Flammeovirga agarivorans: one gene and its partner. The protein of the gene in region 1 interacts with the protein of each later gene in a pairwise test. Links are inferred from orthologs where the notes say so. Each region holds a gene or a part of one and is shown on either strand. Other genes may lie near its edges.

Region 1 (10,277 bases):
TCAGTTTGTTTTGTGCTACTCCGTTTGAGAAGCGAATGCAAAGGTAAGAACTAAATTTTAATCTCCAAACTCTTTTTGAAAAAATTTTATTTTATTTTTTCGAACTACTTTGTGAAGATTTTAAACTCCCACTCTCTACTTAAAAAGACTAACGTTCTAGTCTTTTATAACCGCCTCTTTTCAGAAGCGAGTGCAAAGGTAAGAAGAGAAATTTAATATGCAATGCTTATTTGATTTCATTTGAAATTTTAATTTACATCGCTTTCTTCTTTGCAAAATATTGAAATGAATAGCACTCACTACAAGTGTTTTTCATTTGGCCTTCCGTTTGAAGGGAGTGCAAAGGTAATAACTGACTTGAAAAATTCAAGCCCCTTAATCAAAAATTAGTATCAATAAATTATAATACCTCATTAATCATTTATTTATCAAAGTATTATAGTTGTATAAATATTTCACAAAATCATAGTATCAATTACCAAAAGATAAATTATAGAATTTAGTATATTTATCTTCTTACAATAATTACTCTATGGATTTTAAATTAGTTGCTGATTTCACTCCAATGGGAGACCAACCTCAGGCCATAAAAGAATTGGCTGAAGGAGTAGAAACAGGGGAAAGTTCTCAAATTTTATTAGGTGTTACTGGTTCGGGTAAGACATTTAGCATAGCAAATGTCATAAAAGAAACGAATCGCCCAACACTAATACTCAGTCATAATAAAACATTAGCAGCCCAGCTATATGGAGAATTCAAACAGTTTTTTCCTGAGAATGCTGTAGAGTACTTCATCTCTTACTACGATTATTATCAACCTGAAGCATACATTCAAACAACAGATACTTTCATTGAGAAAGATTTGATGATTAACGATGAAATCGAGAAACTTCGATTATCATGTACTTCAGCGTTATTATCTGGTAGACGAGATGTTATTGTGGTCGCCTCAGTTTCTTGTATATATGGTATTGGTAATCCAGAGGAGTTTGGAAAAAATGTTCTCAAAATTAGAACCGGCATTGAATATCCAAGACAAAAACTTTTAAGAGACTTTGTTGACATTCTTTATTCAAGGAATGAAATAGAATTTAATAGAGGTAATTTTAGAGTTAAAGGCGATACTGTAGACATCTACCCTGCTTATGCAGATTTTGCATATAGAATTATATACTGGGATGATGAAATTGAAGAAATTCAAAGAATCGACCCAGAAACTGGTAAAATGCAATCAAGAGAAGATGCTATTACCATTTTCCCTGCTAATTTATTTGTTACAGGAAAAGATACTATTAATGAGTCTATCATCAAAATACAAGATGAACTCGTTGATCAAATCAAATATTTTGAAAAAGATCAACGAACAATGGAAGCAAAAAGAATCAAGGAACGAACAGAGTTTGACCTTGAGATGATTCGAGAATTAGGATACTGCTCTGGTATCGAAAATTATTCTCGCTTTTTTGATAGAAGACGTCCTGGACAAAGACCTTTCTGCTTACTTGATTATTTCCCAGATGATTTCTTAATGGTTATTGATGAAAGCCATGTGACCTTACCTCAAATTAGAGCCATGTGGGGAGGAGATAGGTCTAGAAAAATTTCCTTAGTTGACAATGGTTTCAGACTACCTTCAGCTTTAGATAACCGACCACTCACTTTTAATGAATTTGAAAATGTGGTTAATCAAAGTATATATGTCAGTGCTACTCCAGGTGATTATGAATTATTAAAGACGGAAGGAGCAATTATTGAACAAGTTATTCGACCAACTGGTCTTTTAGATCCTGAAATAGATGTTCGACCAACTTTAAATCAAATTGATGATTTATTAGAAGAAGTTACAGCGACTATAGAAAAAGGTGATAGAGTTTTGATTACTACTCTAACTAAAAGGATGGCAGAAGAGCTCTCCAGATATTTGGATCAAATAGGTATTAAGTCTACTTATTTACATTCTGAAATCAAACCATTAGATCGTGTTGAGATTTTAAGAGAACTTCGATTAGGAATTATCGATGTTCTAGTAGGTGTCAACCTTCTTAGAGAAGGACTAGACTTACCGGAAGTTTCGCTTGTTGCTATTATGGACGCGGATAAAGAAGGTTTCTTAAGAAATGAGAGATCTTTAATTCAAACAATTGGTAGAGCTGCCCGTAACTCCGATGGTAGAGTAATCATGTATGCGGATAAAATGACGAAATCCATGAACAAAGCCATAAGTGAAACTAAAAGGCGTCGTCAAATCCAACATGAATACAATTTAGAGCATGGAATAACTCCACGTACTGTAAGAAAATCACATGATGCTATTATTGAACAAACACAAGTAGCGGATAAAAAATCAATTAGTAAAGATTATCAATCCGAAGAAGCAAACCTTGCCAAGGCTGCAGAAGAAGCTTCAACTTATCAAGCAAATAGCAAAAAGAATATTGACGAACAGATCTCTCAAGTGAAAAAAGAAATGGAAAAAGCTGCTAGTGATCTCGATTTTGTAGAAGCAGCAAGACTTAGAGATATCATGTTTGAATTAGAAAGAGTAAAAAACAGCAAAGTATAATTAACAACATCCAAAACAATATACCATAAAACAAATCATGCAAAAACTAATCGACTATTTTAAAGAGACCCCATCTTTTCGAATGCTAATTCTTACGCTAGTAAACACTTGCAATGGACTTATTTGGTTCATTAAAAGTTCAAAAGAGAATGAAGAATTCATGAGTAAGTTATGGCTCTTTATCGCATTAACATCATTGATTCTTACGATTGTCTTCTTTATGAAGTTTTCGAAAGAAAAGAAGGAAAAATTCCTTTAGAAATAAAAAGAGGTTATCTAGCAATAGATAACCTCTTAATATATGTGCTCAACTAATGTTGAGAATCAATTACTCAACGATTGTAGTAACTTGACCTGCACCTACTGTACGTCCACCTTCACGGATCGCGAAACGAAGACCTTCCTCCATTGCGATTTCCTTTTGAAGTTCAACTGTGATAGTTACGTTATCACCAGGCATTACCATCTCAACACCGTCAGGTAGAGCGATAGTACCAGTTACGTCAGTTGTACGGAAGTAGAACTGAGGGTTGTAACCTTTGAAGAATGGAGTGTGACGACCACCTTCTTCTTTTGAAAGAACGTAGATCTCAGCAGTAAACTTCTTGTGTGGAGTTACAGAACCTGGCTTACAGATTACCATACCACGCTTGATGTCTGCTTTGTCGATACCTCTTAATAAGATACCTACGTTGTCACCAGCTTCACCTCTATCTAAGATCTTACGGAACATCTCAACACCAGTAATAGTTGATGTTAATTTGTCACCAAGACCCATGATTTCAACAGCATCACCTGTGTTAGCAACACCTTTCTCAATACGACCTGTAGCTACAGTACCACGACCTGTGATCGAGAATACGTCCTCTACTGGCATTAAGAAATCTTTATCTACATCACGCTCTGGAAGAGGAATTTCAGTATCAACAGCCTCCATTAATTCTTCAACTGTTTTTACCCACTTATCTTCACCGTTCAATGCACCTAATGCAGAACCACGAACGATAACAGCGTCCTCATAACCTTTTGACTCAAGTTCTTCAGCTACTTCCATTTCAACTAGCTCAAGCATCTCTTCGTCGTCTACCATATCCGCTTTGTTCAAGAACACAACGATTTTAGGTACACCAACCTGACGAGCTAATAGGATGTGCTCTTTAGTTTGAGGCATAGCACCATCAGTAGCAGCTACTACTAAGATAGCACCGTCCATTTGTGCAGCACCAGTTACCATGTTTTTCACGTAATCGGCGTGACCTGGACAGTCAACGTGTGCATAGTGACGGTTCTCAGTTTGGTATTCAACGTGAGAAGTGTTGATCGTGATACCACGTTCTTTTTCTTCTGGAGCGTTGTCAATTTGTGAGAAATCTCTTTGCTCAGCAAGACCTTTGTTTGCTAAAACTGATGAAATTGCCGCAGTTAAAGTTGTTTTACCGTGGTCAACGTGACCGATTGTACCAATGTTCAAATGGGGTTTCGAACGGTCAAATGTTTCCTTAGCCATCTTTCTTAAAAAGAATTATATACAATTAATAGATTTCAATCTTCAGATTTTGAAAGCAAAATCGAGCTGCCGAGGAGATTTGAACTCCCGACCTCTTCCTTACCAAGGAAGTGCTCTACCCCTGAGCTACGGCAGCTTATGCTGTTACCGCAATCTACCCAGGTAGATTTTCGATTTTCCTCGAAATGCAGTTAGAGATCTGAAGAAACACTAACTACAAAATTTCTCAATAAATTCTTCTATTATAAAAACAGCTTCTTTTATTGATAGTGGGAGGGGCAGGATTCGAACCTGCGAAGCCGAAGCAACGGATTTACAGTCCGTCCCATTTGACCGCTCTGGAACCTTCCCAGCAATAGAATTTGAGACTAATAAAATTCATCCCGTATCTATTCGAGATGCAAAGGTAAATTGATTTTCAAAAACTTCAAACATCTACTTGAAAAATAGATCGATTAATCTATAATAATTTACAATGACATATATTAGTTTACACCCTAAAACAGGCTTAAACACCTATAAAAACACTGATTATCAATAAAATAAATGATTTTTCTTTTAATTTTAAATCTTTGTTAAGAGTATGCAAACAAACCTTTCTAATCTGTAGATTTTCAGCTTTTTTGCCATTTTAAGATTAATTAAACGTGTTTAAAATGGTTGATATTCAAATTGTACTTGGGTTTTTATTTATTTTTCCTCAGTAACAAACCTTCTCTCAGCGATGCTGAAGATATGAATATTTTATCAAAAGACAATTGATCTACTACAGTTTTTAACAGAGAAGAAGCTGGAACTATCATATTTACTCTCTGTCTAATTAAGCCTGGTATTTTCAATCTCGCCTCTTCATCACAACCGATAAACATAGTATACATATCTGAATAAGATGAGCTAGTTATACTTTTTACCTGATCAGTAGAAATGGAATTCATTGCCCCATAAATATCTTGCAATGTTTCAAATGTCCCTGCAGCACCAATCAACTGTTTTGGCTGATATGTATTGACTGCTTCCCAAAGACTCTGCAACTCATTATTAACATACTCCTTTAAATCTTCAATTGCAGATTGTTCCATAGGGTCTGTTTTACAAAACATATCATATAACCTTTGTGCTCCAATCTCAAAGCTTTGCTTCCACAAAACTTGTTGAGCATCACAAATAATAAATTCAACACTACCTCCACCTATGTCCATTATTATAGAAGTAGTTTTCATAGCCACATCAGATCTGACTCCATAATAGATGACTTCTGCTTCTTCAGCTCCCTGAATAATACTCACCTCAAACCCAAACTTATTTCTAATATCCTGAATAAACTGAGCTCCATTCTTTGCCACTCGTACAGCACTTGTCGCTGCCACAGCTACAGAATCGGCTTTGTGTTTTCTAATTACTTTATCAAACTCAGCTAAAGCATTAAATGCTCTTTCTTGTGCTTCAGGTATAATCTCTCCATTGGAGATACCTCCTTTCCCCAATCTTACAAAAATATCTTTTGCATACAGCTTATTTGTTATCGCATTATTCTCTACTTCTGCAATTAATAATTGAAACGTATTCGTCCCCATATCAATTGACGCTTTTATATGAGCCATTTCGTATAATTTTGTTTTCCTCTCTTATATTTACCCGAAATTATAAGATTCAATTCATGAAAGAAAAACTTTTTATCTTCTTAAAGGGAGTAGCTATGGGTGCTGCAGATGTTGTTCCTGGAGTTTCAGGAGGAACCGTAGCATTTATTACTGGAATTTATGAAAGATTATTAAATGCTATTAGTGCTGTTGACCTAGATGCAATCAAACTTTTATTTCAGTTTAAGATCAAAGAACTATGGGAAAAACTAGATCTGAATTTTCTTCTACCACTACTAATAGGTATAGGAACAGCCGTTTTTTCTTTAGCCAAACTAATGAAATACCTACTAGCCAATGAACCTATTGGTCTATGGTCGTTCTTCTTTGGATTAATTATCGCCTCTACATTATTAGTCAGCAAACAAGTTAAGGCTTGGAATATTAGTAGTATAGTAGCTGTAATTATAGGAGCTATCTTTTCTTATTATATAACTATAGCTACTCCATCTCAAGCCCCGGAAGGTTTAATTTACGTTTTCGGAGCAGGTATGATTGCAATCTGTGCGATGATTCTTCCAGGAATTTCAGGTTCTTTTATGTTATTGTTGATGGGACAGTACAACCACATCTTAGAAGCTATTAGCAGTTTCAAATTGGATGTGATTGCAGTTTTTGGGGCAGGTGCAGTAATTGGCATCACTGCATTCTCGAGAGTACTAACCTTCTTATTAAATAGATACCACGACTTTACTATTGCCTTACTATCTGGTGTAATGATTGGCTCATTGAATAAAGTATGGCCTTGGAAAAAAGTATTAGAAACATACACAGATAGACATGGGGCTGTAAAACCTCTGGTTGAAAAATCTATCTTACCACAACACTTTGAAGGTGATAACCAACTAGTCTTAGCAATAGTACTAGCCATTGTTGGATTCTTTTTGGTTTGGGGAATTGAAAGGTTTGCTACTAAAGAAGAGCAGTAAACATTATTTATACATAATAAGAAGCATCTAGGTGGATAATTCATTTAGATGCTTTTTATTAGTTACTGGAGTTTATAAAAGCAAAAAAGGTTAACCATTTCTGATTAACCTTTTGAGCGGGTGACGAGGCTCGAACCCGCGACCTACAGCTTGGAAGGCTGTCGCTCTACCAACTGAGCTACACCCGCATATTGTGGTACAAATTAAACACTGAATGATCCACATTTCCAACTAAAATAGAATATTGTTTTTATTTTAATTGATAAGTGATTGTCTATGAATGATGAAAATATACTCTGCTTTTAAAAATTCAATTTTCAAAAAGTATATAAAAGCAAAAAGGATCAACCATTTCTGATTGATCCTTTGAGCGGGTGACGAGGCTCGAACCCGCGACCTACAGCTTGGAAGGCTGTCGCTCTACCAACTGAGCTACACCCGCATACAATGTTGTGTGGGAGGGGCAGGATTCGAACCTGCGAAGCCGAAGCAACGGATTTACAGTCCGTCCCATTTGACCGCTCTGGAACCTTCCCAGATTAAGTAAACATTGTAGTGGGAGGGGCAGGATTCGAACCTGCGAAGCCGAAGCAACGGATTTACAGTCCGTCCCATTTGACCGCTCTGGAACCTTCCCAAATGCTTTTTATTGTTTACTCAATCAACACTTCATTGTTTTTATCGTGACCGTTTGTCCCGATTGCGAGTGCAAATGTATAGCACTTTTTTTTAACTGCAAAGAATTTCTCAAAAAAGTTTTTTAAAGAAATGTAAACGATTTGAGTGTTAGAATATTAAATGTGAAATTATTTTAGATTAAAATTTCTAACAAAGGTTTTATCGGTCATACTAGCTCTAATCACATATAATCCATTTTGAAAATCGGATAGAATATATTGTGTTTTTAATGCTCCATCTTTTAAAGAAACTTTAGAATTGAAGGCGTCTTCTTCTTCTGTTTCATTTTTTATGGATAAAGTCACCTCTGCATGTTTCCCGAAATAACCATCTACATTTAATGTGTCACCTTCTACAGTTACATTAAAATAAGGTCTCTTATAAAAAGTATCTTTATCATATATCTTAATGTTCACACCAGAACTAAGGTTAGATACTTCTCCATAGACTGCTTTTCCATCTAAAGCAAACTGAAATTTATAATACCCTTGAGGAAGTCTATTCAGCTCATACTTTCTTTTTAGGGTACCTGTTTCTCTAAACACCTCCCAAAAGACCGTTTTATTAGAGCTCGAATTTGATAATTGGAAAAAAGAATCCTCACCTGATTTCGCTGAAGCATTTATTTCTAAGGTTCCATCATTGAAAGCTAAACTTTCAGAAAGTGATGTTTGAGCTGTTATTTTATGGCAGTACAACAGTATTATAGAAAAAAATAAAAAAATTCTCATTATATAATAAAATGATAAAATAGCACAGTAAATACGTCTATAAGCAGTGATATGGCCTATTATAATGATTGCAATATACATTTATATCGTCTAACTCACTGTATATTAATATGAATTAAGAAAAATTTTTAGATTCTTATTTGTTTTATTATTTCAAGTATCTACCTTTGCATCTCGGAAATTCAAGGTGATTATCTAAAACACTGAGAATAGACGATTTACGGGCATAGCTCAGCTGGTAGAGTTACGGTCTCCAAAACCGCAGGTCGTGGGTTCGAATCCTACTGCCCGTGCAAATTTAAATTGAACTTACTATATTTAGCCGTTCAATTGATTATAAACTTTTACACAATCCAAAGTTGTTACCGCAAAGGCAACTTTTTTTGTGTGCAAAATTCGAAAGAATTATGAATAAATTAATGCAATTCTTAAGAGAGTCATACACAGAGATGACAGACAACGTATCTTGGTTGTCGTTTAAAGAAGCTCAAGATAGCTCTATTTTAGTGCTAGTAGCTTCAGTTGTGTTTGCATTGGTAATCGGTCTTGTAGATTTAGGCTTCAACGAAGCACTAACATTTTTCTACAACGCTTACTAAGGAGCAGTCACAAAAGAATTTGTATTTAGTTAAGAAACCTCAACAGATTAAACTAAAAAGCGATGGGTGAGCTTAAATGGTATGTAGTTAGAGCTGTAAGTGGTCAAGAGAAGAAAGTGAAAGATTACTTACTTAAAGAGTTAGAAAATCAGAAGCTTGAAAAATTTATCACTGAAGTTATAGTACCTACAGAAAAAGTATATCAGGCAAGAAAGCAAAGAGACGGCAAGGTGAAAAAGATTGCTGTTGAAAAAAACTTACTTCCTGGATACGTTATCGTCCAAGCTGATTTAACTAACGGTGAGGTACAACACACGATTAATAGTGTTCCCGGTGTCATTGGATTTCTGAATGCGGATACTAAGGATCCCACAGTGCTTCCAAAACCAATGCGCGAGTCAGAGATTAATCAGATCCTAGGCAAAGTCGATGAGTCGGACGAAGGCGAAGTTAAACATGACACGTCTTACTCTGTCGGCGAAACAGTACGTGTTATGGATGGTCCATTCTCTGGATTCTCCGGAAGCGTAGAGGAAGTCTTCGAAGAGAAGAAAAAACTCAATGTCATGGTGAAGATCTTTGGTCGTAATGCGCCAGTGGAACTCGATTATAAACAAGTAGAAAAAGAAGAATAAGATGGCAAAAGAAATCGAAGGTTTCCTAAAGCTTCAAATTAAAGGTGGAGCAGCCAATCCGTCGCCGCCAGTAGGTCCTGCGTTAGGTTCGAAGGGATTGAACATTATGGATTTCTGTAAACAGTTCAACGCTCGTACTCAAGACAAAGGAGGGCAATTATTGCCTGTATTAATTACAATTTTCAAAGACAAGTCTTTTGATTTCGTAATTAAAACTCCTCCAGCGGCTAATTTGATCATGGATGCGGCAAAAATTAAAAAAGGTTCTTCTGAGCCTAACCGTAAGAAAGTAGCGTCAGTTACTTGGGATCAATTAAGAACGATTGCAGAGACAAAATTACCAGACTTAAACTGTTCTACAGTTGAATCAGGTATGAAAATGGTTGCGGGTACAGCTCGTAGCATGGGTATCACAGTAGAGGGAACAGCTCCTTGGGAGGCTTAATTTCTACAAGTAAATTAGTTTTTAATCATGGCAGTATCAAAGAAAATGAAAGAGGCTCTATCAAAATACGATAGAACTCAAGAATACACGCTAGAGAAAGCTACTGAACTTGTGAAAGAAATTTCTTTCGAGAAGTTCGATGCTTCAGTAGATGTTGACATCCGTTTAGGTGTAGATCCACGTAAAGCTGACCAAATGGTTCGTGGTGTGGTTTCATTACCTCACGGTGTTGGTAAAGAAGTAAGAGTTCTTGCTCTAGTTACTCCAGACAAAGAAGAAGAAGCAAAAGCAGCAGGTGCTGACTACGCAGGTTTAGACGAATTCATCAAGAAAATCGAAGGTGGATGGACTGATATCGACGTAATCATCACTATGCCAACAGTAATGGCTAAAGTAGGTCGTTTAGGTAGAGTTTTAGGTCCTCGTGGTCTAATGCCAAACCCTAAAGCGGGTACTGTAACATTAGAAGTTGGTAAAGCTGTAAAAGAAGTGAAAGCTGGTAAAATCGACTTTAAAGTTGACAAAACTGGTATCATTCATACTTCAGTAG
Region 2 (17,746 bases), 210 kb from region 1 along the record:
AAGGTAGAGAAGACGGAATTGAAGAAGGAATGGGGATAATGACTCAAGATGGTATTGTAGGTCAAGTGAAAGCAGTATCAGATCATTTTGCGACTTGTTATTCATTACTTCATAGAGATATGGCAGTTTCTTCTGAATTAAAGAAAAATGGAGCTTTGTGTACAGTTAAATGGGATACTCAAGATCCTACATCAGCTACTGCAAATTATTTACCTCTTCATTTAGATATCAATGTTGGAGATACAATAACTACATCAGGTTTTAATACTGTTTATCCTGAAGGGGTGATGATTGGTATTGTGTCAGAGGCTCAGAAAACGCCATCAGAGCGATTTTGGTTGGTCACAATTGATGTTTCTGTAGATTTCTCTAAGATTCATCATGTATATGTGACAAAATCTCTATTCAGAACAGAAAAAGATTCATTAGAAACGATAGCGGAAGAATAATTGGATTATGGGAAGAGAAATATGGTTTAAACAGATAGGTATCTTTTTTATCTATTTGATGGCACAGGTGTTATTTTTTAGGAACCTAACTTTTTTTGATGGAAGCGTGATGATGTTTCCATATGTTACCTTTTTAATTCTTCTGCCTTTTGGTGCAAATAATATCACATTATTAACGATTGCTTTTGTGATGGGTTTTATTGTCGATATCTTTTATGATTCGATAGGAATTCATACTTCTGCATGTGTTTTTCTGGGGTTTGTAAGATATCAGATAATGAAACTCACAGCTCCTTCTGGAGGTTACGAATTGTCTGAGACTCCACTGATAGGTCAAATGGGATTTGGAACATTTGTAGTGTTTATTGCTCCACAGGTATTGGCTCATCACCTATTATTGTTTTGTATTGAAGCAGGAGCATGGGCATTTATTCCCAAAGCTCTGTTAAGAGGTGTTCTGAGTAGTATGGCTACTATTCTAGTCATCTTAGCAATTCAGTATTTATTTTATAGTGGATTCTCAAGAAGAAGGATATAAAAAAGAGGTCTTTAGCAAATATCAGTAATGCTAAAGACCTCTTGTCTTTTACAGGAAATACTACTAACTATTGATTACACCCGAACCAATTAGCTCGTCATCTGTATACCAAGTGATAAACTGTCCAGCAGAAATACCTGATTGTTTATTTTCAAATACACAGTATAAACCATCTTCCTTCATATAAAGAGTGACCTTTTCTAAAGGTTGACGATATCTTATTCTAGCCATGTATTCTCTTTGGTCACCAATCTCCATTTTAAGGTCTTCACGAACCCAATGGATTTCGTTTGGACTGACTTTTAACCCTTGACGGTTTAAGCCAGGATGTTGATCACCTTGTCCAGTATAGATAGTATTTGTTTCAGTATCTGTTGCAATCACAAATAATGGTAGTGGAGTACCACCTACACCTAAACCTTTACGTTGACCAATTGTATAATAATGTGCTCCTTGATGCTCTCCTACTTTCTTCCCATATGTTGGTTTATAAGAATAAGGGGCTGTTAGTAACTGTAATTTCTCAAGTTCAGTAGATGCATTTTCAATCGCATTTTCTCGATCTTGATAAATCGAATGATCTACAGAAACCTCTACAATATTTCCTTTTTTAGGAAGTAATTGCTGTTTTAAGAAATCCGGTAGTTTTACTTTACCAATAAAGCAAAGCCCTTGGGAGTCTTTTTTGTTTGCAGTGATTAAATCTTGTTCTGCAGCAATTTCTCTTACTTGAGGTTTTGTGAGTTCACCAATAGGGAATAATGCTTTAGACAGTTGCTCTTGACTTAACTGAGAAAGGAAATAACTTTGGTCTTTATTTCCATCGACTCCAGCAAGAAGACGGTAAACTTCTTTACCATTTTCATCAATGAAAGAATCTTTTCTACAGTAATGCCCCATAGCTACGTAATCAGCTCCTAAGCTCATAGCTATATCCATAAACACATCAAATTTTACTTCTCTATTACAAAGTACATCTGGATTGGGTGTACGACCTGCTTCATATTCAGAAAACATATAGTCTACAATACGCTCCTTGTATTGTTCACTAAGGTCTACACTTTGGAAAGGGATGTTTAGTTTGTTTGCTACCAGTAGTGCATCGTTACTATCGTCTATCCATGGACATTCGCCTTGAATCGTAACACTACCATCATGCCAGTTGATCATAAATAAACCAATGACATCGTAGCCTTGCTCTTTTAAAAGATGTGCAGCTACGCTTGAGTCTACTCCACCTGAGAGACCCACTACTACTCTTTTTGCCATAACTTTTTCTGCTTACAGGGAGTTAAGGTCCCTTTTCACAATAACAAATAAATTTTTTTCAGATTTTTCTGAAATTTTTTCAAAGATACGTAGAACTTTTTGATGTTGTACACATATTTTATAATCAATGACTTAACACTTCTGAATTACAGTTTATTGGATTTTTAATAGTGTGAAGAATGATTTCATTTACTTTTGTTTGGTAAGTTTTTTAGAAATATACTTGCGTGGTATCAAAAAATCCTACATCTTTGCATCGCTTTAAAACAATAAGGCACATCAAAAAAGCGGGTGTGGTGAAATTGGTAGACACGCTAGACTTAGGATCTAGTGCTTCACGGCGTGGGGGTTCGAGTCCCTCCACCCGCACCAAGAAAGGTTGATAGAAATATCAACCTTTTTTTTATGCTCTTTTTTTAATATTCAGGCTTGTTACATTGCAAACTGCCCACTTTGATCAATTATCCTTCCTTGTCATTAAAATACTTTACGATTTTCTACGTTCTTTTTTAGAACATGGTACTTGAATTGCACTAGATATTCATTAGTCACAATAGTGTATAATTTAAGCTTTCTTGCCTCAGATTATAATGACAGAAAAGACTTCAAATAATATAGAAAACTCAGGCCTTAGGATAAAAGATTTAAGTATACGTATTAAAGTATTACTAAATCTCTTATTGATTGCTGCTTTATCAAGTATTGCAGTAGGTATGTTGGGTTATTATTCAGCAAAGAAATCCTTAGAAGAGGCTGTTTTTGCACAATTGACATCTGTAAGAGAAGTAAAGAGGAGAACTCTTGAAAATTATATAGAGAATGCAAAAGAACATATTAGTGTATTGGCACAAAGTAGAATGGTTTCTGATGCCGTTTTAGAGTTTTCTTCTGCATATCAAATCATGGATTACTATTACTCTCCTGGTAAGATTGTAAAAATGAGGAGAGAGTTAAAGGAGTTTTACAGAACTACAGTTGATAGAAAGCTAAGTGATCATGAATCTTTCTCAAGGCAGTTGATCACTTCTGTTGATGAGAATTCGGATAAGATGGTTATTCTTCAGAATCTTTATCTGTCCAACAATAAAAATCCAATTGGTAAAAAGGATCTATTAAATAGAGCTAATGATAAAACAGCATATTCTGACATTCATGAAAGATACCACGCTTCTTTTAGAAGGTATCTTTTAGCAGATGGATTTTCAGATCTAATTTTAGTGAATGCACAATCAGGTGATGTGATCTATTCTGTGGCAAAAAATACAGATTTCGGTACAAACCTAATGGATGGTGTATTTAGACAGTCTGCTTTGGGACAAGCCTTTACTCTTGCTAGGAACTCAATAAGACAAAATATGGTGATCTTATCTGATTTTGTCTCTTATGAAGGTTCATATGGTGGTTTGCAATTATTCTTTGCAGCACCAGTATATGATAATGTGGATAATAGTTTAGAAAAAGTAGCCGTATTAATAGGTACTATGCCATTGTCAGAGATTAATAAAATTATGACTGATGACGGCGATTGGGTAGAAGAAGGTTTAGGTAGTACTGGTGAAACCTATTTAGTAGGTAAGGACCAGTTGATGAGAAGTGATGCTCGTTTATTTGTTGAAGAGTCAGATAAATTCAATCAAGAACTTTTAGATTTAAATATTCCTTCTGATGAAATCAATCAGATTAAATCATTAAGAACTACTGTACTTTCAAAAACTGTAAATACAGCACCTGTGATGGACGCCTTAAAAGGACACTCAGGTAACTTAATGGGAAAAAACTATCTAGGAAAAGAGGCTTTAAGTTCTTATTCTACATTAAAAATTAGAGAGCTTCCTTGGATTATTATTGCAGAGATTCAAGAAGGAGAAGCATTCGAATCGATTGAAAGACTAAAACTTAATGTTGCTTTGGCAACGATTGTGATATTTATTATTGGCTTTATTGTCTCTAATGCTTATTCAGCAAGTTTCACAAGACCTATTTTTAAATTACAGGAAGCGATTTCTAAGCTAGCAAAAGGTGATGTTTCTTCATCTATCCCTGTTACGTCAGGTGATGAAATTGGAGCTACTATTTTCCATATGAACAACCTTATTGATCGTACCAAACAAACTTCTGACTTTGCCAAAAATGTTGGTAAGGGCAACTTTGAGGTTGATTTTGATACCTATGGTAATCGAGATGTTCTCGGTAACTCATTAATTAAGATGAGGGACCGTTTAAAAGAGGTCTCAATAGAAGATCATAGAAGGCAGTGGGTAACAGAAGGTATTTCGAAATTTGCAGAAATTACGCGTAAATATTTAGACAATGTTGATGACCTTTACGAAGTGGTACTACGAGAATTGGTAGATTATTTAAGTGCCAACCAGGGAATGATGTTCTTGGTTGAAGAGGATAATCTTTCAAACCAGGTACTTGAACTTAAGGCTTGTTATGCATACGATAGAAAGAAATTTATGGATAAGAAAGTCAATTATGGTGAAGGCTTAGCCGGAAGATGTTGGCAAGAAAACGAATCATTATATATAGATGATATACCTCCAGGGTACTCTAAAGTAGTTACAGGCTTAGGGTTAGCTTCTCCAAAAAGTTTACTATTGGTTCCACTGAAGTTTAATGAAAAGGCTTTAGGAGTTATTGAACTGGCATCATTCAATACTTTTGAACCTTATATGATTGAGTTTGTAGAAAGAGTATCAGAAAGTATAGCTTCTGCTATTACTTCAGCAAAACATAATACAAGAACTTCGAAGCTATTATCTGACGCACAGAAGTTAACTCAAGAATTAAGGGTTAGAGAGGAGGAGATGCTTCAAAACACTGAAGAATTACAAGCTACTCAAGAAGAGATGGAACGTAGACAAATGGAGTTGGAGGAAGTTAGAAAAGCACTACAGAAAGAGATTGCTATGAAAGATGAACAGATCTTATACTATAAATCTCAAGTGGAAAGAAATGAAGATATAGAGAGCTAATTTTCTTATTATACATAAACAAAAAGAGCATAGAATCATGATTCTATGCTCTTTTTGTTTTGTTGATGGTCTATTTTAAGTTTTCCAGAATCTTAGTAGTGCCATTTCAATCATCAAAAATAATAAAGCAGCAATAAGGAAGTATCTCCATAATGGTTGTGCAATATTATCTTCAGTGAAAATCTGCTTAAAGCTATCCGCCTTTATATTGTTGTAAATTTTGATATTCTTGAATTGCCCTAATTTATCTTTCAATTCTGAATCAGAATAAGAAGCTAATTGAGATTCTTGTGATGAATAATTGAAAGCGATATATCCAACAAATGAACTGTTATCTGCTGAGACCACCTCGTAGCATCCAGCTTCCATATCATCATTCGGAAGTTTTAAAGTAAGTACATCGGCATTTACCTTTTGAGTAGGTATTATTTCTAAGTCTCCCTTCTTTAACTTGTAAATACTCCCTTTTTGAAGGTTATCAAATCGGATACGTAAGCTCTTCTCTCCAAAATTATAAGATAACTGATCAGACTGAGTCTTACTGAGGATAGCCATTCTATACATTACCGGTACGAATAGTGCATGACGGCCAAAGTTACTATATGTTGGATCAAGAGGTGTCGAAGCAAAATAATTGCTTTGTAGGGCACTCTCCTGAATTGAAAGAAAACTTTGACTGTTTTTATAGGATAATAGTGTTCTCACTCCTCTTCCTTTCCATTGAAATATAGGGACACCTTCAGGCATGCTCATATTTCGTACTCTTTTTTCGAATACATTTGAAAAGAATGGATCTTTTTCCGGAGGAGTAACTGTGCCTATAAACTGGGGCCCTTCTTTTAATTTACTTTTATTGATTAGCGTACCAAATGCTTTAGTATAGCTATCTATGTCCATATTTAAAGATGGGAAGACGGCTATGTTAGTACCATTTCGTATTGCATTCATAATTACTTCTTGTAATGACTCATGAATCACTTGGACATCATCTAACACTAATAAATCTGCTCCATTTGTAGCTGAATAGTCAATGGAGTTTGATTTAAATGTAGTCGCATTTAAAAACGATTCGCTTTTAAATACGGTAGAAAGATAATTTCTAGGATTGTCCGAGATGATTGCAATATTGATATTCGGTGATACATTAAGTACAAAATGATGTTCGTTGTCAAAATCTACAGGGTAATCAGAAATATTTACCCTACATCTTTTTGTTCCAGCATCACTAATAGCAAAGGCCATTTCAACAATCTGAGTATCGCCTCTTTTTAAATTGATGGTGGTATTAGAAGACTGAACATCCTCTACAAATAGAGTTACTTCTCGGTCTTTTACATCTTCGAGTCCTAAATTAGATATTTGTACAAAGAGTTTATTGTTCTCTTTCTCTTTAATAAAAGGTTTGTCTAACCATACAGAATCAATTCTTAAATTCTCTACTTTATCAGCCATCAATGGTATAAGATGGTAAGTTGTAGAAGAATCAAAGTTGATGTTTTCTAAAGTTCCTACTGTAGATTTTTGAAAATCTGAGATCCAAAATACTTGTTTCCCAACAATCATTTTTTCTCTGATAAAGGCATCCTGCTCAATTTGGTCTACATCACTTAGACTTCTGGTGAAGTTGGAATAAGATAATCCTATGATTTCTTCTTCAGATCGTTCTTGGTTCATAAAGTACCTAGAACTACCAGTAAACCGATTATCAAGTACTTGGTACGAATAGCCGACAGGAAAAACTGTAGGTATTTTACGCCCAATATCTTTTGCAGCATCAAATAGAGTTTTTCCGTTTCTCTCACTTTGCATACTGTAAGAATTGTCGATGTAGATACTGGCTTTACCGGAATCATTTTTTAATAAAGTATTACCATTTTCTTTAGGTAGGTATGGACGGGCAAATGCGATGATAGCTAAAAGTATAAATAACATACGAGCTAACATCACTAAGATCTTTTTTAAACGATCTTGTGCATTGGACATTTCCTTTACGGTATGTAGAAAGGCTACATTTGTAAACTTAATCTCAGAGGACCTTTGGAAATTAAAAAGATGTATTATCAGAGGCACTGCAACAAGTGGTAGTGCATATAAAAACATTGGGTTGACGAAGTTCATAGAGTAATCTAGAGGTTGCTACGTTTTTACCTATCTAAGTTCAACAATTTTATTAAAAAGATACTAGTAAGATACAATGAAAGAATAGGACTTTTTACACTTTCGATGATTTAATTATATTTGCAGCGGTGAAATTTCATGTTTGAAGATATTTGAGAACTTTTTGATGGATATATCTTCAATTGTCGAGTTCATCAAAAATGGATTCATATAAATAAACGGTAATAAATAAAGTGAAAAAATTATTATTAGCTGTTGGTTTAATTGCGACTATGTTTGCTTGCCAACAACCACAACAACAAGCAGCTCCAGCTTCTGGTTCAACAACTAAAATCGCTTACATCAACAACGATACTTTATCAGTTTACTATAAGTTCGGTGAGGATAGCTACAAAGAATTCCAGGCTAAAGTTGAAAAGTCTCAAAAGCAATTGCAATCAAGAGCAATGAAATTGCAAAAAGAAGCTGAAAGCTTCGAAAAAAGAGCTAGAGCTGGTTTAATGTCACAAAATGACATTCGTAAGAAGCAAGAATCTTTAGCGATCAAGCAACAAGAGATTCAAATTGCTCAACAATCACAAGCACAAGGTTTAGCCGCTGAGGAGCAAGCTATTCAAGCAGAGGTTAGAAAAAGAGTAAAAGAATTTTTAGATCAATATTCTGCAGATAAAAACTATAGTATTGTTCTTGGTTATAGCGATGGTGTTACGTCAACAGTAATTTGGTCAACTCCAAATGTTGAAGACATCACTCAAGATGTAATCGACGGTTTGAACAAAATCTACGAGGAAGAGTTAACTTCTCAATCATCTGAAGAAAAAGGATCTTCGAAGTAATTTTACTTCATTAAGATATTAGAAGTCCACAATACGATTGATGTGTTGTGGATTTTTTTTTGTTTCACGAACTTTGGGCCATCAATAAATAAGAGAGTAATCAATTACTTTCTTTAAAAATTATACTTATGAGTGATAAAAAAGCGACTTTCTTTGAAGGGTTTAAGGACCCTTTTGATATGATCAACAAACTTCGAATTGTATTTTACGGTATGGCAAGTATTTCTGTACCTTTTGCATTGGTTTGGTATCTACAAAATAAAGAAGCAGGAAATATTGACCCTTTTTTACCAGCTTTTGGTAATACTGTAATAGGCGGGGTAACTGCAGTTATATTATTAGTAGCGATTGCTGTTTATTCAAAATATAACAAGCAACTAAAAGAAATTAGAAAAGAGCCTTCATTACCGTATCGTTTGAGTTTATTGTTAAGAGCTCAGTTTTATAAATTTATACCATTAGCCATTTCACCAATTGTAGTAGCAATATTATATAGATTGACATTGGAGCCGCTTTTATTTGGTGTTTATATTCTATCTATGGTTTTATTTGCAATGAGTAACCCGTCAGTGCATAACGTTATATCTGACTTAAGATTGAATAAAAATGATAAAGAAGTGATGTTAAATAACATTCCTTTTGATCAAACAGATATGAAGTTATAGGGTAAAATTATAACAAAGTAAAAAAGGTCTGTCAATTATTAATATTGACAGACCTTTTTCTTTAGTAGGAATGATAATTGAATTGGTTGGTATTTCAAAAGTAGAGCAAATATTTTAATAATGCAAATAAATGCTAGCAAAATCCAATAAATCAATAGTATATTTGCCAATTCAGTAAAAAAAACGAATAATCATTCATTTATCTTATGAATTTTTCATTTCATCTTTAAGAAATTTGGCAGTATAACTTTTTTTACTTTTTACTACTTGTTCTGGAGTACCTTCCACTACAATCGTACCACCACTTTTGCCACCTTCAGGTCCAAGATCGATGATATGATCAGCCACTTTGATAACATCTAAGTTGTGTTCAATAACAAGGACAGTATTGCCTTTATCTACTAACTTATGAAGTACATTCAATAGGTGTTGTATATCTTCAAAATGTAAACCTGTTGTTGGTTCATCAAGAATATAGAAAGTTTTACCTGTGTCCTTTTTAGACAGCTCAGTAGCAAGTTTTACTCTTTGTGCTTCACCACCAGATAACGTAGTTGCATGTTGTCCTAAAGTGATATATCCAAGACCTACCTGCTCTAGAGCAGTGAGCTTTCTTAAAATTTTAGGGTGCGCAGCAAAGAATTCCATGCCTTGTGATACCGTCATGTTGAGAACATCAGAAATAGACTTTCCTTTGTATCTAATTTCTAGTGTTTCTCTATTGTAGCGTTTTCCTTTACAGTCTTCGCAATCTACATATACATCAGGAAGGAAATCCATCTCAATGAGTTTCTTACCACCACCTTGGCAAGTTTCACAACGACCACCTTTAACGTTAAAGGAGAACCTACCAGGCTTATAGCCTCTTATCTTAGATTCAGGCAAGTTGGTAAACAAGGCTCTGATCTCTGTAAACATATCAGTATATGTGGCAGGGTTGGACCTAGGTGTTCTACCAATTGGAGATTGATCTACTTCAATCACCTTATCGACAAATTCTAAACCGGTAATCTCTTTATATTCTTTAGGAGCCTTTTTAGATTTATATATTTTCTGATTTAAAATTGGATATAAAGTATCATGAATTAAGGTTGATTTACCAGATCCGGAAACTCCTGTTACCACTATCATCTTACCCAATGGGAAGTCTACAGAAACATTTTTAAGGTTGTTACCATTGGCCCCTTTGAGAGATATAGTATTACCATTTCCTGCTCTTCTTTCTTTTGGAACTTCAATATTAAGTTTTTCACTTAGGAAATCGGCAGTTGTTGATTTTTGTTTTAAAAACTGTTTTGGTGTACCTGCAGCAACTACATTTCCACCGTACATTCCGGCTCTTGGTCCGATATCGAGAATATAATCAGATGCTAACATCATGTCTTTGTCGTGTTCAACAACAATGACAGAGTTCCCTAAGTCTCTTAAATCTTGAAGAGCTTTTATTAATTTTACATTGTCTCTTTGATGTAATCCAATACTAGGTTCATCAAGAATATATAAAACACCCACGAGTTGAGTGCCAATTTGTGTTGCTAACCTGATACGTTGGGCTTCCCCTCCTGATAACGTCTTTAATGAACGATTTAATGTAAGATAATCTAGTCCTACATCAATCAGGAAGCCAGTTCTTTTGCGTAATTCTTTTAGGATTTCACTACCAATCGTTTTTTGTCTTTCAGTCAGTTGATCGTCTACATTACTGATCCATTCTCCGAATGAATTAATATCCATTTCGGCTAATTCTGCAATATTTTTATCTGCAATTTTGAAATGTAGCGACTCTTTTCTTAGACGAGCACCGTTACAAGAAGGGCATTTTTTGATGATAGTAAATTCTTCAGCCCAGTTCTTTACTTTTTCAGAGCTACTTTTTGCATGTCTTTTTAAGAAGGGAATAACACCTTCAAACTGCGTAATCCATGCTTTATCGTACTTAGAATCTTTTGCACTTAGTACTTCAATTTCTTCATCTGAACCATGTAGAACGACCTCAATAGCTTCATCGCTTAAATCTTTAATTGGCGTAGAAAGTGAAAAACCTCTTTGTTTGAGGTGCTGCTCTATCATCTTAAAGATATAGATATCACGATATTCACCTAGAGGTACAATACCTCCTGCAGATATACTTTTAGTATCATCTGGAATGACAGCTTCTTTTGTGATTTCTTCAATTTCGCCAAGACCATTACATGTTTTACATGCTCCATAAGGAGAGTTGAAAGAAAACATGTTTGGAGCAGGTTCATCATAAGAGATACCTGATTTCGGGTCCATTAAGAACTTTGAGAAGTATTTTACTTGTTCTTTTTGAGGAGCATCAGGGAAATAGCAAAGGATGATTCCTTTACCCTCTTTCATGGCTGTCTTTACCGATTGAGCAATTCTAAATTTGTCCTTTTCATCTACCTTAACTCGGTCAATAACTACTTCTATATCATGAGTTTTATAGCGGTCTACTTGCATTTTTGGTACAAGATCCTGGATCTCGCCATCAATTCTTACTTTGCTGTAGCCTTGTTTTCTAAGTTGAACAAACAGCTCTCTATAATGTCCTTTACGACCTTTGATAACAGGAGCTAAGATCACCATTTTATGACCGTCAAAATGACTCATTAACCACTCAATGATTTGATCTTCAGTTTGCTTGATCATCTTTTCCCCTGTAACATAAGAAAATGCTTCTGCTGTTCTTGCATAGAGAAGACGTAAGAAATCGTAGATCTCAGTGGTAGTTCCTACTGTAGATCTAGGGTTTCTAGAAGTGGTTTTCTGTTCAATAGAAATAACAGGACTTAGACCTTCAATTTTATCAACATCAGGACGTTCCATATTTCCAATAAAAGAACGGGCATAGGCAGAGAAACTTTCCATGTACCTTCTTTGTCCTTCGGCATAAATGGTATCAAAGGCCAAGGATGATTTTCCACTACCAGAAACTCCTGTAATTACAACAAGGCTGTTTCTTGGAAACTTTAAATCAAAGTTTTTCAGGTTATTTTCTCTTGCACCATAAATGGCGATTTCTTCTTCTACGTAAGCTTCTGAATGCTGCTTCAAGGTGGTAGGTATGATGATGAAATTACAAATTTATTAAGCTCTTAGAATAGCTTACTTCAAAATAGTAGAAATTGTTTTGTTTGATCAACAATTCTAGGCTTTACTTTAATTTTTTTGAGAATTAGGAGAATTGTTTCTTCATTTTATACTCATCCAACCCTTCTCCAAAACCATCTTTTATTATTTCGTAGGTTTTAAAGCCATATCTATTGAATAACTTTTCCATAAGCTGGGTAGTATTGATATTAATATCTAGCCCTTTACCTTCTGCCAGTATTTTATTTTCAATCTCTTTATAAAAAGTATCTGAAACCGAAAGTAGTTGTGCCGCTCCAATACTTTTACTTTCAAACATAACCCATGGAATACCATGGTGATCTTCTTTGGTATAATAACCGCCGCACCCGATAATACTACCGTTTTCATTTTCAACTACATAGTAATTTTCATCAGTGTAATTGTCAAGAAAGTCAATTAAATACTCTTCATCGTTAGGGTCAAAGTACTTTGGGCAGTTAGAATGAAAAATTTCTATAAGTCTTTCTTTATTAGATGGATGGTAGGTTTTAATCTGCATGGTTGTAATTGATTTCGATTACTAATTCTGGTTCATTATAAAATAAAAAATAGGCACAAGCGAATTTGTATCAATAAAAAATGATAAAACACTTCTTAATATTTTGAGTAAATGATGAATATCACGCTCAAATTCATACATTTGTATCACTTTCAAGTAAACGGTTCCATCACATACGACCGCATACTAAATAAGAATATTCACATATCATAAAAATTACATCATGGCAAAAGGATTTTTCAGCGTACCTAAGGCTGTAAACGAACCTATCAAAAGCTATGCGCCGGGTACTCCTGAGCGTGAAGCACTACAAGCTACAATTAATGAGATGTCAACGCAAAAGATTGACATTCCAATGTACATTGGCTCTGAGGAAGTTCGTACTAACAATTTAGGTACATGTGTATCTCCTCACGATCACCAAAATGTAGTAGGTGAGTATCACAAAGGTGATAAAGACCATGTGACTCAGGCAATCAACGCTGCTTTAGGCGCTAGAGAAGCTTGGGCTGAAATGTCTTGGGAACACCGTGCATCAATTTTCTTAAAGGCTGCTGATTTATTAGCGGGTCCTTACAGAGCAAAAATTAATGCTGCTACAGTAATCGGACAATCTAAAACTGCACATCAAGCAGAGATTGATTCAGCATGTGAATTGATCGACTTCTTAAGATTCAATGTAAAATTCATGACAGAGATCTATCAGGATCAACCTGAATCAGCTCCTGGCATGTGGAATAGATCAGAATACCGTCCTTTAGAAGGATTTATCTTTGCTTTAACTCCTTTCAACTTTACAGCCATTGCAGGTAACTTACCAACAGCTCCAGCAATGATGGGTAATACAATCGTTTGGAAACCTTCACACGATCAAATTTACTCTGCCAATGTATTGATGGAAGTATTTAAAGAAGCAGGTGTACCTGACGGTGTTATCAACTTAGTTTATGTTTCTGGCCCAGACGCTGGTGACGTAATCTTTAATCACCCTGATTTTGCAGGTCTTCACTTTACAGGTTCTACAGGTGTATTCCAAGATCTTTGGGCTACTATCGGTAACAACATTGAGAAGTACAAGACTTACCCGCGTATCGTAGGTGAAACAGGTGGTAAAGACTTTATCTTGGCTCACAAATCTGCTACACCAAAAGGTTTAGCAACAGCGATTACTCGTGGTGCATTTGAATTCCAAGGTCAAAAATGTTCTGCAGCATCTCGTGTATATGTTCCTAATAACATTTGGGATGAAGTAAAAGGATATATCATTGATGATGCTAATGATATCATCAAAAACCATATGGGTACTCCACACGATTTCAAAAACTTCTTCACAGCTGTGATCAACGAAAGATCTTTTGATAAGTGTGCAGGTTATATCGAGAGAGCAAAAGAATCTGACATGTGTGAAATTATCGCAGGTGGTGGATATGACAAGTCGAAAGGTTTCTTCGTAGAGCCAACGATTATCGTTACTAAAGACCCTAACTACGAGTCTATGGTAGAGGAAATCTTTGGACCAATCGTTACAATCTATGTTTACGATGCGGAGTATTTCGATGAGGCAATTTACTTAGTAGATAATACTTCTACTTATGCTCTTACAGGTGCTATTTTCTCACAAGATCGTTATGCGATTGAGTATGCAACGAGAAAATTAGTGAATGCTGCAGGTAACTTCTACATCAATGACAAGCCTACAGGTGCTGTTGTTGGTCAACAACCTTTTGGCGGTTCTAGAGCATCAGGTACAAATGATAAAGCAGGTTCTGCTATTAACTTAATGCGTTGGACAACTCCAAGAACATTAAAAGAAACATTTGTTCCTCCAACAGATTACAAGTATCCATTTATGGGATAATTAAATAAACAATAATTAAAAGTTAGGAATAGCCTTTAGTTATTTATTAGAAGGAGTAGAGTCTTTATCGATTCTACTCCTTTTTTTATAATTGAAATTTTACAATTGAACCTACAGGCATTTGAGCTAATTGATCACATGCCCTTGCAGATAAATTTAATGCTCTGATGTATCCGCCAGAAGTGGGTGCATCAGACATCATTATTATTGGTGTGCCTGAGCTTGTGATTTGTACAGTACCCTTTACCATTCCAGAAGAAATTATTTCTTTTTGTTGTCCTAATTCAATTTCGTCTCCCTCTAATCTATATCCAATTCTGTTGATATCTTTAGAAACTGTGAATGAAGTGTTGATAAGTTTTTGTTTTGACGAATCAGGAAGAATATTCCATTCAGGTCCTTGGTAAACTTGTAAAGAAGCTTCTTTATTAAATTTTTGAGGCTTAATTACACTAAAGCTATTCTTTAGTACTTCGTGTTTACTGAGCCTAATAATGTCTCCTTTTTGTAAAGTACGTCCATAAAAGCCACCAAATTGGGCTGGAAGGTAAGTGGAATAGCTTTCATAAACTTTCTCCAATTGTGGTATACCGCTAAAGGCTAGATAACCATAAACACCCTGTTTTGAGAAGCCTATTTCTAAAATATCACCTGTAGTTAAAACAATAATTTTACCTTGAGGGACCGCATATTTATTTAAATTGATACCCATATGTGCTCCAAAAAAGGCTACTGAAAATTCGGTTAGTGCCTTAATTGTACATCCTATTTGACACATTTCTAACACCGGTGCATTCGGTGCATTACCCAGGATTGAATTAGCAATTTGAGCAGAAGATTCATCCATAAAGCCAGAAACAGGAATACCTTGATCTTGGACACCAAATCTACCGCCATCCTGAAATGTAGTCATCAAGCCAGGTTTTATCACTTCAAAACTCATTTATTCCGATTTTAATTGTTGATATGTTGATAAGTCTATGGGTTTGAACTTTACCTGATCACCCATTTGAATTAAAGGAGACTTATTCACAGAAAATATTGAGATGGGTGTCTGACCTATTATCTGCCAACCTCCTGGTGTTGCTTGTGGGTAAATACCTGTTTGTTTATCGGCCAATCCGACTGCTCCAGCTGGAATCTTTAATCTGGGAACTTTTTTTCTTGGAATAAACAGTTGAGGGGCTAAACCTCCTAAATACATAAACCCAGGAGAGAACCCCAACATATAAACCGTATAGGTAGTTGATGTATGATATTGAATAATTTCTTTAATAGATAATCCTAAACTTTGACTCACTTCATTAATATCTATCCCGAGCTGCTCGTCATAGCATACAGGAATTTCCACAATCTTACTTTTGGAATGATGTATCGTAGGGATATCTAGAGAGACTAACAGCTCTTTTAGGGAAGAAAATTGTTGGTGTTTAGAATCAAAAAGTATGGTAATAGAAGTATAAGCAGGGATAATGGATAATACACCTTTTATATTAATCGATAGAAGGTGTTTATACCAACTTTTTACTTGCTGATGAATTTTTAAAGACACTTCGTTTTCGAACTGAATGATCAAAGCACTTTCTCCATATGGTTTAATTTCCATGCTGTATAAATGATTGGATACTTGAAGAGTGTTCTGTTAATTGTTGATGTACATATTTTAGAAGTGCTAAAGCTTCAGGCGTATCTCCATGGAAACAAATGCTATCAACTTTCATATCAATAGATAGTTGATCGATAGTATTGACCTGTTGAAGTGATATCATTTGGTCAATTTGCTCCCAAACTTCAGTGGGTGAATGAATAACAGCTCCATGCTGACTTCTAGCGACTAATTGACCAGCATTAGTATATTTTCTATCAGCAAATCCCTCTTTAATAAAAGTAATGTTATTCTTTAGACATATAGCTTCTAATTCCGAATTGGGCATACCCAAGATAGGAAGCTCTGGATTGATTGCTAAAACTACTTGAGCAATAACTTCTGCAGTGCTTATATCAACCATTGCTTTATTGTATAAAGCACCGTGAGGTTTAATATACTCCACATTTATATTCTGAAGCTTTGCGAGTTCAATAAGCTGTTGAATTTGCTGAGTTAGGGTACTTTTTAATTCAGTAGTAGAAATGTCAATCACTTTTCTACCAAAATTTTCTTTATCTGGATAAGAAGGATGTGCACCAATAGTTACATGATACTTTTTAGCTAGAGCAATTGTAGTTGACATTGAAGCAGTGGTTCCTGCATGTCCGCCGCAAGCAATATTACAAGAAGAGACCAATTGAAGTAGTTCTTCGTCATATGGAAACCCCTCACCTAAATCAGCATTTAAATCTATAAACTTCAAAATTCTTGTTTTTTGGAGGAAAGTTACGCACTCCTGTATTAGTAATCAACCATTAAAAATGATATAAAAACAGTTGTCTATCAATTATTTATATCATTTTATTACGTGTTGAATTCTAATAAGTGAATATTCTATTCTGTTATATTACTAATTAGAGTAAGCTAATTGACTTTTTTTCATTTATTTACATTACATGTGTGTGTTTTGAGTGTTCAGTGTAAAAAAGAATTATTTCGTTAGAAAAGTTGTCTTCGAGATACATGAACGATTCTATTGCTATGAAAAAATATTCTATTACCCACTTATTAGTATTTATTCCCTTATTTATTTTTACTAGTTGTTTTGATCAATTAGCAGATGATGCTGAGGTGTCTTCAAACGTTTCTGAAAATGTAGTGGGGCAGTATCTGATTACCGGATTTCAATATGATGGTGTTGCCGATGTAGATTCTCTTACAACAACAACGTATGGAGATAGCTATATCACATTGACAAGACAGGCAGATAGTTTAGTATCTATTCGTTTGGTTTTAGAAACAGAAGTAATAGATTTTGCATGGAATCTTCAAGAGCAAAAAGTTGAAGATATAGGTCACCAATCATCAGAATATGAATTTTTGGTTGAACCTGGTAAGACTTCATTAAATAATCTCCATTTGTATATTACTGAGGATAGAAAACTGAGAGCGGTATTTGATCCGGCTTTGCAGCCTAACATAAAATCAATTCATGCTGAGATGTAGAAATTGATCATAATAAAAAAGTCACCTACTTTAAAAGCAGGTGACTTTCTTCTAAATAATATTAATAGATGTTCTAGTCTCTACTAGAACCACCAAAAAATCTTAGTAAGAATAAGAAAAGGTTGATGAAGTCTAAGTATAAACTTAAAGCACCAAGAATAACCATTTTCTTAGCCGATTCACCATCTAAGATAGCATGGCTCATTTCTTTTAATTTTTGAGTGTCATATGCAATTAACCCAACGAAGATTAATACACCTACACCAGAAATTAGCCAATATAATGTTGAACTAGCAATAAATAT

Evidence for each region.
Region 2: the proteins of uvrB (region 1) and uvrA interact in binary tests that used the Escherichia coli proteins (3 or more experiments, as listed by UniProt). The link is inferred for Flammeovirga agarivorans from one-to-one orthologs.

What each region holds. Positions count from the first base shown.
Region 1 is NZ_JABAIL010000005.1:654,889-665,165, reverse strand. Bases 140-3,047 are described here. They hold uvrB (excinuclease ABC subunit UvrB), read left to right. Parts: upstream 140-532; coding sequence 533-2,563; downstream 2,564-3,047. Other genes in these bases: tuf (elongation factor Tu), read right to left, coding at 2,892-3,047. Outside these bases: more of tuf, read right to left, coding at 3,048-4,070; HGP29_RS18910 (Ppx/GppA phosphatase family protein), read right to left, coding at 4,757-5,671; HGP29_RS18905 (DUF368 domain-containing protein), read left to right, coding at 5,728-6,639; HGP29_RS18880 (hypothetical protein), read right to left, coding at 7,446-8,048; preprotein translocase subunit SecE, read left to right, coding at 8,456-8,647; transcription termination/antitermination protein NusG, read left to right, coding at 8,710-9,282; rplK (50S ribosomal protein L11), read left to right, coding at 9,284-9,727; rplA (50S ribosomal protein L1), read left to right, coding at 9,755-10,277. UniProt on the Escherichia coli protein: The UvrABC repair system catalyzes the recognition and processing of DNA lesions. A damage recognition complex composed of 2 UvrA and 2 UvrB subunits scans DNA for abnormalities.
Region 2 is NZ_JABAIL010000005.1:439,104-456,849, forward strand. Bases 8,858-12,235 are described here. They hold uvrA (excinuclease ABC subunit UvrA), read right to left. Parts: upstream 11,914-12,235; coding sequence 9,058-11,913; downstream 8,858-9,057. Other genes in these bases: HGP29_RS17980 (GNAT family N-acetyltransferase), read right to left, coding at 12,035-12,235. Outside these bases: rod shape-determining protein MreC, read left to right, coding at 1-449; HGP29_RS17940 (Rod shape-determining protein MreD), read left to right, coding at 457-987; tRNA 2-thiouridine(34) synthase MnmA, read right to left, coding at 1,051-2,256; HGP29_RS17955 (GAF domain-containing protein), read left to right, coding at 2,847-5,234; HGP29_RS17960 (BatA domain-containing protein), read right to left, coding at 5,310-7,352; HGP29_RS17965 (OmpH family outer membrane protein), read left to right, coding at 7,586-8,188; HGP29_RS17970 (hypothetical protein), read left to right, coding at 8,317-8,853; more of HGP29_RS17980, read right to left, coding at 12,236-12,490; pruA (L-glutamate gamma-semialdehyde dehydrogenase), read left to right, coding at 12,714-14,348; HGP29_RS17990 (5-oxoprolinase subunit C family protein), read right to left, coding at 14,434-15,261; 5-oxoprolinase subunit PxpB, read right to left, coding at 15,292-15,954; 5-oxoprolinase subunit PxpA, read right to left, coding at 15,944-16,699; HGP29_RS18005 (hypothetical protein), read left to right, coding at 16,978-17,442; HGP29_RS18010 (Bax inhibitor-1/YccA family protein), read right to left, coding at 17,516-17,746. UniProt on the Escherichia coli protein: The UvrABC repair system catalyzes the recognition and processing of DNA lesions. UvrA is an ATPase and a DNA-binding protein. A damage recognition complex composed of 2 UvrA and 2 UvrB subunits scans DNA for abnormalities.